DNA from 2 places in the Streptomyces sp. NPDC001985 genome. Region 2 is predicted to be linked to the other one. Evidence: riboswitches for the same ligand, from Rfam matches in the RefSeq annotation. Region 2 holds a riboswitch; the other holds the start of a gene.
What was found. Region 2 has a riboswitch for cobalamin ahead of ABT122_RS19305 (cobalamin biosynthesis protein). Riboswitches for the same ligand answer to the same signal wherever they lie in the genome.

Region 1 (7,707 bases), on a different contig from region 2:
ACGGGCCGGGAGGACACCACCTTCGGGGTGACGGTCTCCGGGCGCCCGGAGGAGGTCCCGGGCATCGAGTCGTCCATCGGCCTGTTCATCAACACCGTCCCCGCACGGATCGAACTGCGTGCGGACGAGCCGCTCGACGCGCTCTGCCGGCGTGTGCAGCGGGACGCCGCCGAGCAGCGCGCCCACGGGTATGTGGGGCTCGGCGAGATCCAGCGGGAGGCCGGCGCGGGCGACCTCTTCGACACCATGATGATCTTCCACAACACGCCGAAGGGAACGGCCCGGGAGACCCTGGACCTCGGCGACGGCGTGACGATGTCGCCCGTCCTCATGGACAGCTACACCCACTACCCGCTGACGGTGGTCCCGTTCCTGCTCGACGGACGGCTGTACGTCAATGTGGACCATGTCGACGCCCTGCTCGGCGGCCTGGACGCGGGGCGGCTCGCCGAGCGGTTCCTGCGCCTGGTCCAGGAGATCGCCCGCGACCCCGGGCGCACCCACCTCGGCCTGGACGCCCTGCTGCCCCACGAGGCGGCGGAGCTGAGGGCCCTGTCCGGCGGGGACACCGCGCCGGCGGACGGCACCGGCCGGCCGGCCGGACCGGCCGACCACGGGGTGCACCGGCTCTTCGAGCGGGCCGCCGACCGGCACCCCCGGCGCACCGCCGTCGTCGACGCCGCCGGGGAACTCGACTACGGGACCCTGGACCGCTGGGCGAACACCGTCGCCCACCGGCTCCGCGCCCTCGGCGTCGGACCGGAGACCCGGGTCGCGGTCGCGCTGCCCCGGACGCGCGCGTTCTTCGCGGCCCTGCTCGCCGTGCTGAAGGCCGGCGGCACCCTCGTACCGCTCGATCTCTCCGCGCCGAGGGAGCGCAACACCACCATCGCCGAACTGGCCGGCGCCCGGGTACTCATCGCCGAGCCCGGGGACCAGGACTGGTGGCGGGGCGAGCGCTGCGCGACCGGTGAGGCCCCCGCCGCCGGCGACGACGGGGCCGGGACCCGCCGGCCGGCCGGCACCACCGCGGCCGACCAGGCGGTGCACACCGTCTTCACCTCCGGCTCCACCGGGGAGCCGAAGGGCGTCATCGCCACCCACCGGGGCCTGCTGGCCCTTCTGGAGGCGCACCGGCGGGAGATCTGGGCCCCCGTCACCGGCGACGGCGAGCGGGTGCTGCGGGTCGGCCACGGCTGGTCGTTCGCGTTCGACGCCAGCTGGCAGCCGCAGCTCGCCCTGCTCGGCGGCCACACCGTCGTCCTGCTCGACGAGGAGGACCAGCGCGACCCGTACCGGCTGGTGCGCAGGGTCCGGGACGACCGGGTGGACATGCTGGACACCTCGCCGTCCATGCTGGGCCGGCTCGCCGAGGCGGGACTGATCGAGGGCGACCGCTGCCCGCTGACCATCCTGGCCCTCGGTGGCGAGGACATACCCCGCAGCGCCTGGGATGTCCTGGCCGGGCTCAAGGGCACCCGGGTGCACAACTTCTACGGCCCGACCGAGATCACCGTGGAGGCCGTCAACGCGCTCGTGGTCGCCGGCGAGGAGCCGCAGATCGGCAGCGCGGCGCCCGGGTCGACGGCCCAGGTGCTCGGCCCGGACCTGCGGCCCGTGCCGGTCGGGGTCCGCGGGGAGCTGTACCTCGGCGGGCTCCAGGTGGCGCGCGGCTACCAGGCACGGCCCGCCCTCACCGCCGAACGGTTCGTCCCCGACCCGGTCACCGGGGAGCGGCTCTACCGCACCGGCGACGTGGTCCGGCGCAACGCGGCGGGCCGGCTGGTCTTCCTCGGCCGGGCCGACGACCAGGTGAAGATCCGCGGCTACCGGATCGAACTCGCCGAGATCGTGGCCGCGCTGGAGACCCGCTCCGATGTGGCCCGCGCGGTCGTGGTGGCCCAGCCGGGAGCGGGGGGACGCGTCCTGGTCGCCTATGTGGTCGCCACCGAGCAGGTGCGCTCCGCCGGCCGCCGGCTCGACCCGGTGGAACTGAGGGAGGACCTGGCCGGGCGCATTCCGCACTACATGGTGCCGGCCCGCTGGGTGGAGCTGGACGCCATCCCGCTGACCGTCAACGGCAAGGCGGATCTGCGCGCCCTGCCGCGCCCCACGGGGAGCGGGGAGTCCTCCGGCGCGTCCCGCCCGCCGGCGACCGCCGCGGAGGAGACGGTGCTCCGGGCGGCCCGCGCCCTGCTGGACGAGCCGCACCTCGGCGTCGACGACGACATGTTCCACCGGGGGATGGACAGCATCGCCACCATCACGCTCGTGGGCGAGCTGCGCCGCGCCGGGATGCACTGCACCCCCCGGACGATCGCCGTCCACCGCACCCCCGCCGAGGTCGCCCGCGCGATCGCCGGCGCGCCCGGTCCGTCCGGGGGCACGGCGGCCGGCGAGGAGGCCGGGGAGACCCGGGTGCGGACCCCCGCGCTGGAGTGGATGCGGCGCCTGGGCACCTACCGGCGCTTCGCCCAGTCACAGCTGATCTCGCTGCCCCGGGGCATCACCGATGCCGAGGCCCACCGGGTGGTGGAACGGGTGCGCGCCGCCCATCCGCAGCTCACCGCCCGCACCGTGCGCGAACCGGACGGCCGGCTCGCCCTGGTCCCGGCCGGGCCGGACGCGGTGCCCGCCGTGCTGGTCGTGGAGGAGTGTCCGCGGCTGACCTCCCGGGCGGTCCTGGAGAGCGCCCACCGCGTCTGGGAGCGGCTCGACCCGGACAACGGCGCGATGATGGTGGGCGCCCTCCTGCGGGAGACGCGGACCGGGACGGCCCGGCTCTTCCTCGCCGTGCACCACGCGGTGGTCGACATCGTCTCCTGGCACGTCCTGCTGGAGGACCTCGCCGCCGCCCACGCGTCCCCCGGCACCCCTCCGCTCGCCGAGGGCACCACCATGGCCCAGTGGTCCCGGGCGCTGGCCGCCCGGGCCGAAGGGCCCGAGCCGCGCGCCCAGCTGGACCACTGGCGCGCCGTGGCACGGGAGAGCGAGCGGGCGCCGAGGATCGCCCGCCGGACCGCCGACCCCGCGGTGCACACCCGGGGACGGCTGGTGTCGCACCGGGTGACGGCCGACGCCGCCACCACCGGCGCGCTGATCCGCTCCGCGCGCACCACACCCGAGAACGCGCTGCTCACGGCCGTGGCCCTGGCGGAGGCCGGCTGGCGGGCGCGTCACGGGCACCCGCCGGACAGCGGGGTCACCGTGGTCCGGGAGGGACACGGCAGACGGGACGACCTGGTCGGCCCCTTCCTCGAAGCCGCCGGCGGACCCGTGGACACCTCGCGGACCGTGGGCTGGTTCAACGTCTTCCACCCCGTCGCCCTCGACACGGGCACGGCCGGTCCCCGGCTCACCCCCCAGGGGGCGCTGGACGACCGGGGGGCGGCGCTCGCCCTGCTGGAGAAGGTGGGCGGGGAGCTGGCGGCGGTGCCGCACGGCGGGTTCGACCACGGTCTGCTCGGCGAGCCGGCCGCGGCGCGTGCCGAGGTGTTCTTCAGCTATCTGGGCCGGCTCGACCAGGTCGTCGGCGACGACCCGGGCCGCCCGTGGACGCTGGTCGTCGACGACGCGGTGCGGGAGGTCTTCCCGCAGGACAGCGAACCGGACGCGGCCCAGCCGTATCCGCTGGAGCTGATCTGCGCCGTCCACCCCGGTCCCGGGGGCCCGGTGGTGGAGGCGCTCTGGCGGTACGACCCCGGTGTCTGCGACCCGGGGGACATCCAGGAACTGGCCGCCCTGTGGCTCACGGCGCTCACGGCGCTCGCCGCGGCGGTCGAGGGCAACGAGAGGACAGGCGCGTGACCCGGACCATCGAGATCGGTGGCATCACCCTCGCGTACGAGGAGTTCGGCGGCGGGGACCCGGTCGTCCTCGTCATGGGCGCCGGCTCGCCGGGCCGGGTGTGGCGCCCCCACCAGGTGCCCGCGCTGGTCGCGGCCGGGCTGCGCGTGATCGTCTTCGACCCCCGGGGCGTGGGCGGCAGCTCCCCCTGCCCCGAGGGCTTCACCCTGGACGACCTCACCGACGACCTGGCCGGCCTGGTCGAGAAGGTGGCCGGGGGACCCGCCCATGTGGTGGGCACCTCGCTCGGCGCCCGGACCGCCCAGCAACTGGCGCTGACCCGGCCCGACCTGGTCGACCGGCTGGCCCTGCTGGCGACCCGGGGCCGCACGGACGCGGCGCTCTCGGTCTTCTCGCAGGCCCAGATCGCCCTGCACGACCACCGCGTGGCCCTCCCCGAGGAGGTGCGGGCCGCGCTGGGCGCGCTGGCCAATCTCTCGCCCGCCAGCCTGCGGGACGAGATCGAGGCCGAGGACTGGCTCGCCATCCTCGCCATGGCACCGGCCACCCCGTCGGCCGGAGTCCGGGAGCAGTTCGTCGCCGCGCTCACCGGATTCCCGCCGAGCGTCTCCGCGTTCGCCGCCATCACCGCGCCGACCCTGGTGGTCTCCTTCGCCGACGACCGGCTCTCCCCGCCGCATCTGGGCCAGGAGATGGCCGACGCCATTCCGGGCGCCCGCTCGGAGACCGTGGCCGGCGCCGGGCACTTCGGCTATCTGGAGCGGCCCGCCGAGGTGAACCGGCTCCTGGTGGAGTTCCTCACCGGAGCCTGAGCCGGCCGGGAGGCGCCGGGGTCCCCGGACCGCCGCATCTCCGCCCCGCCGGACCGGGCCCTGTCCTCGCACACCGCGCCGGACAGGGCCCGGCCCATGAGCCGGGGGAGCCGCCCGTGTCCCATGTCACGGTCCGGGATGTGAGCGGTACTGTCCGAACCCGGACGATCCCTCTAGGCTGACGGACGCAGCTGGTTCGCCCTGCCCGCCAGGCAGGCGCGTCGCAAGAGGGAACCCGGTGGGAATCCGGGACTGCCCCGCAGCGGTGAGCGGGAACGACCGCCGTCATGAGCACTGGAGCCGGGAAACGGTTCTGGGAAGCGACGGCCAGTAGGTGTCCACCGGGAGACCGGCGGACGCGCCCGCGAGTCCGAAGACCTGCCCGCTGTCCGCGCACGGCCCCCGCCGGCGCGGCCATCCCGGTGACCTCGTGGGCGGGTCGGCGACCAGAGCAGGCGGACCGGCGCGCCCCGTGCGCGCCGTGGACCCGTCCGTTGTGGCACCCCCTTCGCGCTCTCGTCCCGTCCCGGGATTCAACGAGACATCTCGCGAAGGAGAGTTCCGTGACAGCGCAGTCCGCAGCCGCGGCAGCACGGGCCACCGTGTACGGCTACCCCCGCCAGGGACAGAACCGGGAACTGAAGAAGGCCATCGAGGGGTACTGGAAGGGCCGCGTCACCGCCGACGCCCTCCGGGAGACCGCGGCGGGCCTCCGCCGGACCAACTGGCGGCAGCTCGCCGACGCCGGTGTCCACGAGGTGCCGACCGGTGACTTCTCCTACTACGACCACATGCTGGACACCAGTGTCATGGTCGGCGCTGTCCCCGAGCGGCACCGCGACGCCGTCGCGGCGCACCCCCTCGACGGCTACTTCGCCATGGCGCGCGGCACCCAGGACGTCGCGCCCCTGGAGATGACCAAGTGGTTCGACACCAACTACCACTACCTGGTCCCCGAACTCGGCCCCGGCACCGTCTTCACCGCCGACTCCGCCAAGCAGGTGGCCGAGGTGAAGGAGGCCCTCGCCCTCGGCCACCGCCCCCGCCCGGTCCTCGTCGGACCGGTCACCTATCTCCTGCTGGCCAAGCCCGCCCCCGGGGTGGCGGCGGACTTCGACCCGCTGACCCTCCTCGACCGGCTGCTGCCGGTGTACGCCGAGGTCCTCGCCGACCTGCGCGCCGCCGGCGCCGAGTGGGCACAGCTCGACGAGCCCGCGCTGGTCCAGGACCGCACCCCGGCCGAGCTGAACGCCGCCGCCCGCGCCTACCGCGACCTCGGCGCGCTCGCCGACCGCCCCAGGCTGCTGGTCGCGTCCTACTTCGACCGCCTCGGCGAGGCGCTGCCCGTTCTCGCCAAGGCCCCCGTCGACGGCCTCGCCCTCGACTTCACCGAGCGCGCCGCCGGCAATCTCGCCGACCTCGCCGCCATCGGCGGACTGCGCGACAAGCGGCTGGTCGCCGGTGTCGTCAACGGCCGCAACATCTGGATCAACGACTACGAGAAGTCCCTGGCCACCCTCGGCACGCTCCTCGGCCTCGCCGACCGGGTCGACGTGGCCACCTCCTGCTCACTCCTCCACGTCCCGCTGGACGCCGCCGCCGAACGCGACATCGACCCGCAGATCGCCCGCTGGCTCGCCTTCGCGAAGCAGAAGACGGCCGAGATCGTCACCCTCGCGCGCGGCCTCTCCCAGGGCACCGGCGCCATCGCCGGCGAACTCAGCGCCAACCGGGCCGACCTGGCCTCCCGCGCCGGTTCCGCCCTCACCCACGACCCGGCGGTACGGGCCCGTACCGCCGCCGTCACCGACGCGGACGGCCGCCGCTCCCAGCCGTACCCCGAACGGACCGCCGCCCAGCGCGCCCGCCTCGGCCTGCCGCTGCTGCCCACCACCACCATCGGCTCGTTCCCGCAGACCGCCGAATTGCGCACCGCCCGCGCCGATCTGCGCGCCGGGCGCATCGACACCGCCGGCTACGAGGAGCGCATCAGGGACGAGATCCGCGATGTCCTCGCCTTCCAGGAGAAGGCCGGGATCGACGTGCTGGTGCACGGCGAGCCCGAGCGCAACGACATGGTGCAGTACTTCGCCGAGCAGCTCACCGGCTATCTGGCCACCCAGCACGGCTGGGTCCAGTCCTACGGCACCCGCTATGTCCGCCCGCCGGTCCTCGCCGGGGACATCTCCCGCCCCGACCCGATGACCGTCCGCTGGACCTCCTGGGCCCAGTCGCTCACCGAACGGCCCGTCAAGGGCATGCTCACCGGGCCGGTGACCATGCTCGCCTGGTCCTTCGTCCGCGACGACCAGCCGCTCGGCGACACCGCCCGGCAGGTCGCGCTCGCCCTGCGCGACGAGGTCGGCGACCTGGAGGCCGCGGGCACCTCCGTCATCCAGGTCGACGAGCCCGCCCTGCGCGAGACCCTCCCGCTGCGCGCCGCCGACCACGCCGGCTACCTCGCCTGGGCCACCGAGTCCTTCCGCCTCACGACCAGCGGCGTACGGCCGGGCACCCAGATCCACACCCATATGTGCTACGCCGAGTTCGGCGACATCGTCCAGGCCATCGACGACCTCGACGCCGATGTCATCAGCCTGGAGGCCGCCCGCTCCCATATGCAGGTCGCCCGGGAACTCGCCGAGCACGGCTATCCGCGCGAGGCCGGGCCCGGGGTCTACGACATCCACTCCCCGCGCGTCCCCAGCGCCGAGGAGGCCGCCGCTCTGCTGCGCGAGGGCCTTGAGGCCATCCCCGCCGAGCGGCTCTGGGTCAACCCCGACTGCGGCCTCAAGACCCGCGGCTGGCCCGAGACCCGCGCCTCCCTGGAGAATCTGGTCGCCGCCGCCCGCGAAGTCCGCTCAGGGCTGACCACCGGGGGCGCCTGACCGCGCCGGGCCGGGACGGGCCCCCGGGTCCGTCCCGGCCCGGGGCCCGTCCCGCTCCGCGGGCTCCTGGGACTCCCCGGCCCCCTGGGGCGCGGCGAAGCGGACCGGGGCCTGGAAGCGCGCCTTCCGGGCGGCTCTGCGCAGAACCGTCAGCACCGCGGGGCCCGCCAGGATGACGCAGAGGAAGGTGGTGACGGCGC
Region 2 (7,707 bases):
GGGCCGGCGTGGGCCGGCGGGCAGGGCCCGGAGAGCCGGGGCAGGGGCGGGGAGCACGTCAGCGCCGCTGGCCGTACCCCCGGAACTGTTCGGCGGCCTCCTCCAGCTCGGCGGCGGTGAGCAGGGAGGGGGTGTGGCCGGGCACGGCGGCCGCGGTCAGCCAGAGCCGGCACATCCACTCCAGCTGGGCGGTGCGGTCGTACGCCTGGTCCAGGCTCTGTCCGTGGGCGACGGTCCCGTGGTTGCGCAGCAGACAGGCGGTGCGCCCGTCGAGGGCGGCGAGCATGTTCCGGGCCAGGGCCTCGGTGCCGTAGAGGGCGTACGGGGCGACCCGGACGGGTCCGCCGAGCGCGGCGGCCATGTAGTGGACCGGTGGCAGCTCCGGTACGAGGGTGGAGACGGCCGTGGCGTGGACGGCGTGGGTGTGGACCACGGCGCGGGCGTCGGTGTGCCGGTAGACCTCCAGATGGAGCGGCAGCTCGCTGGTGGGCCGGAGATGGCCGAGAACCTGCTGTCCGCCGAGGTCGACGGCTATGGCGTCCCCGGGGGTGAGACGGTCGTAGGGGACACCGCTGGGAGTGACGAGGACGAGCTCTCCGACCCGGGCGGAGACATTGCCCGACGTCCCCACCACCAGACCCTCCGCGGCCGTTCTGCGGGCGGTGGCCACGACGTTCCGCCACGCCTCGTCGATCGCTTTCTGCGACACCTGTTCGGTCATGCGGCGATCCTGTCAGGCGGCGCTCTCCGGTTACAGAGGGCCACCGCCGGGGGACGGAGGGGAGGATCAGTCAGATTATCCAAAAGGGTGATGAAAGCCACTTCGCGGGACGTGTCCCCGGCCCCAGAAGCCCATCCAGCCCCTGCAGACCGAAACCGGAGCCAAAAACCTCACTTGGGGACACCCCGATGCCGGTCCCAGTTCACCTTCCGTTCACTCAGGTTACTTACGTTCACCGGGCCACTGACGTCCATAGATTGCCTGGGTAAATGGAACACATCACGCTGCTGCTCGCGATTGTGATCGTGACGGCTCTCGTGTTCGATTTCACGAACGGTTTCCACGACACGGCCAACGCGATGGCGACGACCATCTCGACCGGCGCCATGAAGCCCAAGTCCGCGGTGGCGATGTCCGCCGTGCTCAACCTCGTCGGCGCGTTCCTGTCGGTGGAGGTCGCCAAGACGATCTCCAGCGGCATCGTCAACGAGGCAGGCATAACACCAGAAGTGATCTTCGCGGCGCTCGTCGGCGCCATCCTCTGGAATCTCCTGACGTGGCTGGTCGGCCTGCCGTCCAGTTCCTCGCACGCCCTCATGGGCGGTCTGATCGGCGCCACCATCGCGTCGGTCGGGTTCAGCGGCGTCAACGGCGGCACCGTCGTCACCAAGGTGCTGATCCCGGCCATCGCGGCTCCGCTGGTCGCCGGTATCGGCGCGTACCTCGCCTCCAGGCTGACGTACAAGCTCGGCCAGAACGCCGACCCGAAGTCCACCGCGAAGGGCTACCGGGTGGGCCAGATCGCCTCGGCGGGCCTGGTCTCGCTGGCGCACGGCACCAATGACGCCCAGAAGACGATGGGCATCATCACGCTGGCCCTGGTGACCGGCGGCATCCTCAACCCCGGCTCCAACCCCCCCATGTGGGTCATCGTCTCCGCCGGTGTGGCCATCGCCCTCGGCACCTACCTCGGCGGCTGGCGCATCATCCGGACCATGGGCAAGGGCCTGACCGACCTCCAGCCCCAGCAGGGCTTCGCCGCCCAGTCCAGCGCGGCCAGCGTCATCCTCGCCTCCTCCAACCTGGGCTTCTCGCTCTCCACCACGCACTCGTGCTCCGGCGCCGTGATGGGTGCGGGCCTCGGCCGCAAGGGCGGTGTGGTCCGCTGGTCCACCGCCACCCGGATGTTCGTGGCCTGGGGTCTGACCCTGCCCGCCGCCGGTCTGGTCGCCGCCCTCTCGGAGTACGTGACCAAGCAGGGCGACTGGGGTGTCGCCGTGGTCGCGGTCTTCCTGGTCGCCTCCTCGGCCGCGATCTGGCTCTACTCCCGCCGCCAGGTCATCGACCACACCAACGTCAACGACACCGGCGCCGATGTGGACAGCGAGACCGGCGAGGCCGGTGTGGTGACCAACGCCATGGCCGCCGTCACCGTGCCCCCGGCCGGCACCCCGGCGCAGGACGGCCTCAAGACCACCATCGCGGCCTCCCCGGCCGCCGCCCCCGAATCCGGCCCGGCCAGCCCGGCCGCGGTGTAAGGACAGATCAGCATGAAAATCGACTGGGCAGCTCTCGGCTCCGTTTTCGGTGTGAGCCTCGTGGCCACCGTCGTTCTGGTGGGCCTGTTCACCCTCGGCATCATCGGCATGAGCAAGCAGGCGACGGCCTCCGGCGGCGGCGGCTCCGTGGCGCTGGCGCGCACCGGTGCGTACACCTGCTTCGCGCTCTGCGTGGCGGCCATCACCTACGGGATCTATCTGATCGTCACCTGACGGCGGGCCCGGACCGCGCGCGGTCCGGGCTCTCCGCGCTCATCGACGGCAGACGGCCGGGCCGGTCATCCTCAGGGACGACCGGCCCGGCCGTCTGCCGTCCCGGGTCCGGGACGAGCAGCGCGGCGCTCCCCGGGTGTGGGGCTCAGCACAGTGCCCCTTCGCAGGTCAACGGCAGGTTGACGGCTGTTCTCACAGCGTGGTGGACTGCCGGGGCCATTACGGCGGCAGCAGAGGAAGCCGGTGCGAATCCGGCGCGGTCCCGCCACTGTCACCGGGAGGAGTCCCGGGAGCCAGGAACTCTCGCCGCCGATCACGTCGAACCAGGGCGCGGACACCCTGAGTGAGGACATATCGCCATGCCCGGCCGCGGCCACGACCCTGCCCCGACTCCGAGAAGGATCTGCCCGCCCCGGCCGGTCCGGAGCGGAACCCCGGCCTGAATCGATGCGTGCCGACCGTGTACTGAACCGTGCCGACCGCGTTTTCGCGTACGGCGCCGGGGCCGGCCTCCTCGGTGACCTGCTGCTCGGCGATCCCCGCCGGGGCCATCCCGTCGCCGCGTTCGGACGGGCCGCGGGCGCGGTGGAGCGGGTTCTCTGGCGCGACCACCGGGGGTGGGGCGCTCTGCACACCGCCGTGTGCGCCGGAGGCGCCGCCGCGGCCGCGCACCTCCTCGCGCGCGGCACCCGGGGGGCGCCCGCGCTCTCCCTCGCCCTGACCGCCGCCGCCACCTGGACCGTCGTGGGCGGCACCTCGCTGGGCCGGGAGGCCAGGACCATCGGTGCCGCGCTCGCGGCCGGCGACGTGGAGCGGGCCCGCGCGCGGCTGCCGCATCTGTGCGGGCGCGATCCGCAGTTCCTGGACGAGGGCCAGATCGCCCGGGCCGTGGTGGAGTCCGTGGCCGAGAACACCTCCGACGCGGTCGTCGGCGCCCTGGTGTGGGGGGCGGTGGCGGGGGTGCCGGGCCTGGTGGGGTTCCGCGCGGTCAACACCCTGGACGCGATGGTGGGGCACCGCTCCCCGCGCCACCGGCGGTTCGGCTGGGCGTCGGCGCGGCTGGACGATCTGGCCGGCTGGCCGGGGGCCCGGCTGACGGCCGGGCTCGCCGTGCTCGCGGGCGGGGACGCGCGGGGAGCCGTCCGGGCGTGGCGCCAGGACGCGCACCGGCACCCCAGCCCCAACGCGGGCCCGGTGGAGGCCGCGTTCGCGGGGGCGCTCGGGGTGCGTATCGGCGGCACCCTGTCCTACGGCGGCCGGGTCGAGCACCGGCCCGTGCTCCATGGCGCGGGGCGGCCCGTGGAGGTCGCCGACATCGAACGGGCGGTGCGGCTGTCGCGCCGGGTGGGGCTGCTGGCGCTCGCCACGAGCGTGGTGGCACGGCCGTTGCTGCGGCGGGCCGTGACGGGGATTCAGCGGGGGTCCGGCGCACCGGCGCCGCGAGCGGGAGGAGACGGATGAGCACGGGAAGGCGCACCGGAGGCGGCCTGCTCGTCGCCGGGACGACGTCCGACGCGGGCAAGAGCGTGGTCACGGCGGGCATCTGCCGCTGGCTTGTGCGCCAGGGCGTGAAGGTGGCCCCCTTCAAGGGGCAGAACATGTCGCTCAACTCGTTTGTGACCCGCGAGGGCGCGGAGATCGGCCGGGCGCAGGCGATGCAGGCGCAGGCGGCCCGGGTCGAGCCGACCGCGCTGATGAACCCGGTGCTGCTCAAGCCCGGCGGCGACCGCAGCAGCCAGGTGGTGCTGATGGGCAGGCCGGTGGGCGAGCTGAGCGCGCGCGGCTACCACGGGGGGCGGCAGGAAGCGCTGTTCGGGCCGGTCATGGAGTGCCTGGAGGAGCTGCGGGGCAGCTACGACGCGGTGATCTGCGAGGGGGCGGGCAGCCCGGCCGAGATCAATCTGCGGCGCACCGACATCGTGAACATGGGCATCGCCCGCGCCGCCCGGCTTCCGGTGCTGGTCGTCGGGGACATCGACCGGGGCGGGGTCTTCGCCTCCTTCTTCGGTACGACGGCGCTGCTGAGCGCCGAGGACCAGCGGCTGGTGGCGGGATATCTGGTCAATAAGTTCCGGGGCGATGTGTCGCTGCTGGAGCCGGGTCTCGACATGCTCCACGGGCTCACCGGGCGGCGGACGTACGGGGTGCTGCCGTACGCGCACGGGCTGGGCATCGACGAGGAGGACGGGCTGCGGGTCTCGCTGCGCGGGACGGTGCGCGAGTCGGCGGTGGCGCCGCCGGTCGGGGCCGATGTGCTGCGGGTCGCGGTGTGCGCGGTGCCGCTGATGTCCAATTTCACCGATGTGGACGCGCTGGCCGCCGAGCCGGGGGTGATCGTGCGATTCGCGGACCGGCCCGAGGAGTTGGCCGACGCGGATCTGGTGATCGTGCCGGGAACGCGGGGCACGGTCCGCGCGTTGGAGTGGCTGAGGGAGCGGGGGCTGGCGCGGGAGCTTCTGCGCAGGGCGGCCGAGGGCCGTCCGGTGCTGGGGATCTGCGGCGGTTTCCAGTTGCTCGGTGAGCACATCGAGGACGAGGTCGAGTCGCGGGCGGGTTCCGTGACCGGTCTGGGGCTGCTGCCCGTACGGGTGCGGTTCGCGGCCGAGAAGACCCTTGCGAGGCCGACGGGCACGGCGCTCGGCGAGCGGGTGGAGGGGTATGAGATCCACCATGGCGTCGCCGAGGTGCTGGGCGGCGAGGCCTTTCTGAGCGGCTGCCGGGTCGGTGAGGTGTGGGGCACCCACTGGCACGGCTCCCTGGAGAGCGACGGCTTCCGGCGGCGGTTCCTGAGCCGGGTCGCGAGCGCCACCGGCCGGCGCTTCGTGCCCGCTCCGGACACGTCGTTCGGCGCGCTGCGCGAGGAGCAGCTCGACCGGCTCGGCGACCTCATCGAGGAACACGCGGACACGGACGCCCTCCTGCGGCTGATCGAGCGGGGCGCGCCCGCCGGCCTTCCCTTCATCGCGCCCGGAGCGCCCCCCGAGCCCCCGGCCCGGGAAGCGGTCCGAGCGCCCGGACGACCTGGAGCGCCCGTATGAGCACCGTGCCGCCAGCCGCCGGAGGGCCGGTCGCCCCACCCCGCCCGTGCCCGTCACCGTACGCGCCCCACCCGCCGTATCTGTCGTATCCGTCAGAGCCGACCGAGGAGACCGCATGAGCACGCCCTACCCCTTCACCGCCGTCGTAGGGCAGGACGACCTCCGGCTGGCGCTGTTGCTCAACGCGGTGTCGCCGCGGGTCGGCGGGGTGCTGGTGCGCGGCGAGAAGGGGACCGCCAAGTCCACCGCCGTACGGGCCCTGTCGGCGCTGATACCGGAGGTGGAGGTGGTGGCGGGCTGCCGGTTCTCCTGCGATCCCGCCGCCCCCGATCCGGTCTGCCCCGACGGGCCGCACGAGGCCGGCGGGGGCACGGCGCGGCCGGCGCGGATGGTGGAGCTGCCCATCGGCGCGTCCGAGGACCGGCTCGTGGGCGCGCTCGACATCGAACGGGCCCTGTCGGAGGGGGTGAAGGCCTTCGAGCCGGGTCTGCTGGCCGACGCGCACCGGGGCATCCTCTATGTGGACGAGGTGAATCTCCTCCACGACCACCTGGTCGATGTGCTGCTGGACGCCGCCGCCATGGGGGCCTCCTATGTGGAGCGCGAGGGGGTGTCGGTGCGGCACGCCGCGCGGTTCCTGCTGGTGGGCACGATGAACCCGGAGGAGGGCGAGCTGCGCCCGCAGTTGCTGGACCGGTTCGGTCTGACGGTGGAGGTGGCCGCTTCCCGGGAGCCGGACCAGCGGGTCGACGTGGTGCGGCGGCGGCTGGCCTACGACGACGACCCGGCGGCCTTCGCGGCCGGCTGGGCGGACGAGGAGAGCGCGCTGCGGGAGCGCGTTCTGGCGGCGCGGAAGCTGCTGCCCGGGGTGCGGCTGGGCGATGGTGTGCTCCGGCAGATCGCGGCGACCTGCGCGGCGTTCGAGGTGGACGGGATGCGCGCCGACATCGTGATGGCGCGCACCGCCACCGCGCTGGCCGCGTGGGCCGGGCGGTCGGAGGTCCTCGCCGAGGATGTGCGGCAGGCCGCGCTGCTGGCCCTCCCCCACCGGCGGCGGCGCAACCCCTTCGACGCGCCCGGTCTGGACGAGGAGAAGCTCGACCGGACCCTGGAGGAGTCCGCCGAGGACGACCCCGACCCCGACCCCGGCAACGGTCCCGGCGGCGGACCGGACAACGGCCCCGGCGGCGGACCGGACGGCGGCGGACAGCCTCCCCGGGAGACCCCCGAGGCCCCCGAGGCCCCCGAGGCCCCCGAGGCCCCCGGGACCGGTGGCCCGGAGCTGCCGTCCCAGGGCGGCGCGCCCGAGCGGCGGGAGCCGGAGGAGGGGAGTGCCGCCGGGGGCGCGGGCCGGGAGCAGCGCCCGGTCGGGGCCGGTGAGCCGTTCCGTACGAAGATGCTGAGCGTGCCGGGGATGGGCGAGGGCGCCGCGGGGCGGCGGTCGCGCTCCCGGGCCGAGCACGGCCGCACCACGGGCGCCCGGCGCCCCCGGGGGCAGCTCACCAAGCTGCATCTGGCGGCGACCGTGCAGGCCGCCGCCCCGCACCAGCGGGCGCGGGGCCGCAGCGGACCGGGTCTGGTGGTCCGGCGGGACGATCTGCGGCAGGCGGCCCGGGAGGGGCGCGAGTCCAATCTGGTGCTGTTCGTGGTGGACGCCTCGGGGTCGATGGCGGCCCGGCAGCGGATGGGCGCGGTCAAGGGCGCCGTGCTGTCGCTGCTGCTGGACGCCTATCAGCGCCGGGACAAGGTGGGTCTGGTGACCTTCCGCGGCAAGGAGGCGGAGGTGGCGCTGCCGCCGACGTCCTCGGTGGACGCGGCGGCGGCCCGGCTGGATCAGCTGCCGACCGGCGGGCGGACCCCGCTGGCCGCCGGGCTGCTGAAGGCCCATGACGTGCTGCGGGTGGAGCGGATGCGCGATCCCGCGCGCCGCCCGCTGATGGTGGTGGTGACCGACGGGCGGGCGACGGGCGGCCCCGACCCGGTGGGGCTGGCGTCGCGTGCCGCCCGGCTGCACGCCGCCGGGGGCACGGCCGCGATCGTGGTGGACTGCGAGTCCGGCCCGATCCGGCTGGGCCTCGCGGGAACCCTCGCGGCCGACCTCCAGGGGCAGGCCGTCACCCTCGACGAGTTGCGGGCCGACGCCATCGCCGGCCTGGTCAAGAGCGTCCGGTCCGCC

Region 1: linked by a shared signal. The riboswitch ahead of metE (5-methyltetrahydropteroyltriglutamate--homocysteine S-methyltransferase) and the one ahead of ABT122_RS19305 (cobalamin biosynthesis protein) in region 2 are both predicted to bind cobalamin.

The regions. Positions count from the first base shown of each region.
Region 1 covers NZ_JBEOYB010000064.1:32,727-40,433, forward strand. The annotation lists gene ABT122_RS25515 (non-ribosomal peptide synthetase) at 1-3,807, shown strand, start outside; gene ABT122_RS25520 (alpha/beta fold hydrolase) at 3,804-4,619, shown strand; cobalamin riboswitch at 4,795-5,019, shown strand; gene metE (5-methyltetrahydropteroyltriglutamate--homocysteine S-methyltransferase) at 5,183-7,507, shown strand; gene ABT122_RS25530 (ECF transporter S component) at 7,481-7,707, opposite strand, start outside.
Region 2 covers NZ_JBEOYB010000040.1:16,267-23,973, reverse strand. The annotation lists gene ABT122_RS19320 (class II aldolase/adducin family protein) at 59-721, opposite strand; gene ABT122_RS19315 (inorganic phosphate transporter) at 991-2,259, shown strand; gene ABT122_RS19310 (hypothetical protein) at 2,272-2,493, shown strand; cobalamin riboswitch at 2,680-2,818, shown strand; gene ABT122_RS19305 (cobalamin biosynthesis protein) at 2,941-3,954, shown strand; gene ABT122_RS19300 (cobyric acid synthase) at 3,951-5,531, shown strand; gene ABT122_RS19295 (putative cobaltochelatase) at 5,647-7,707, shown strand, end outside.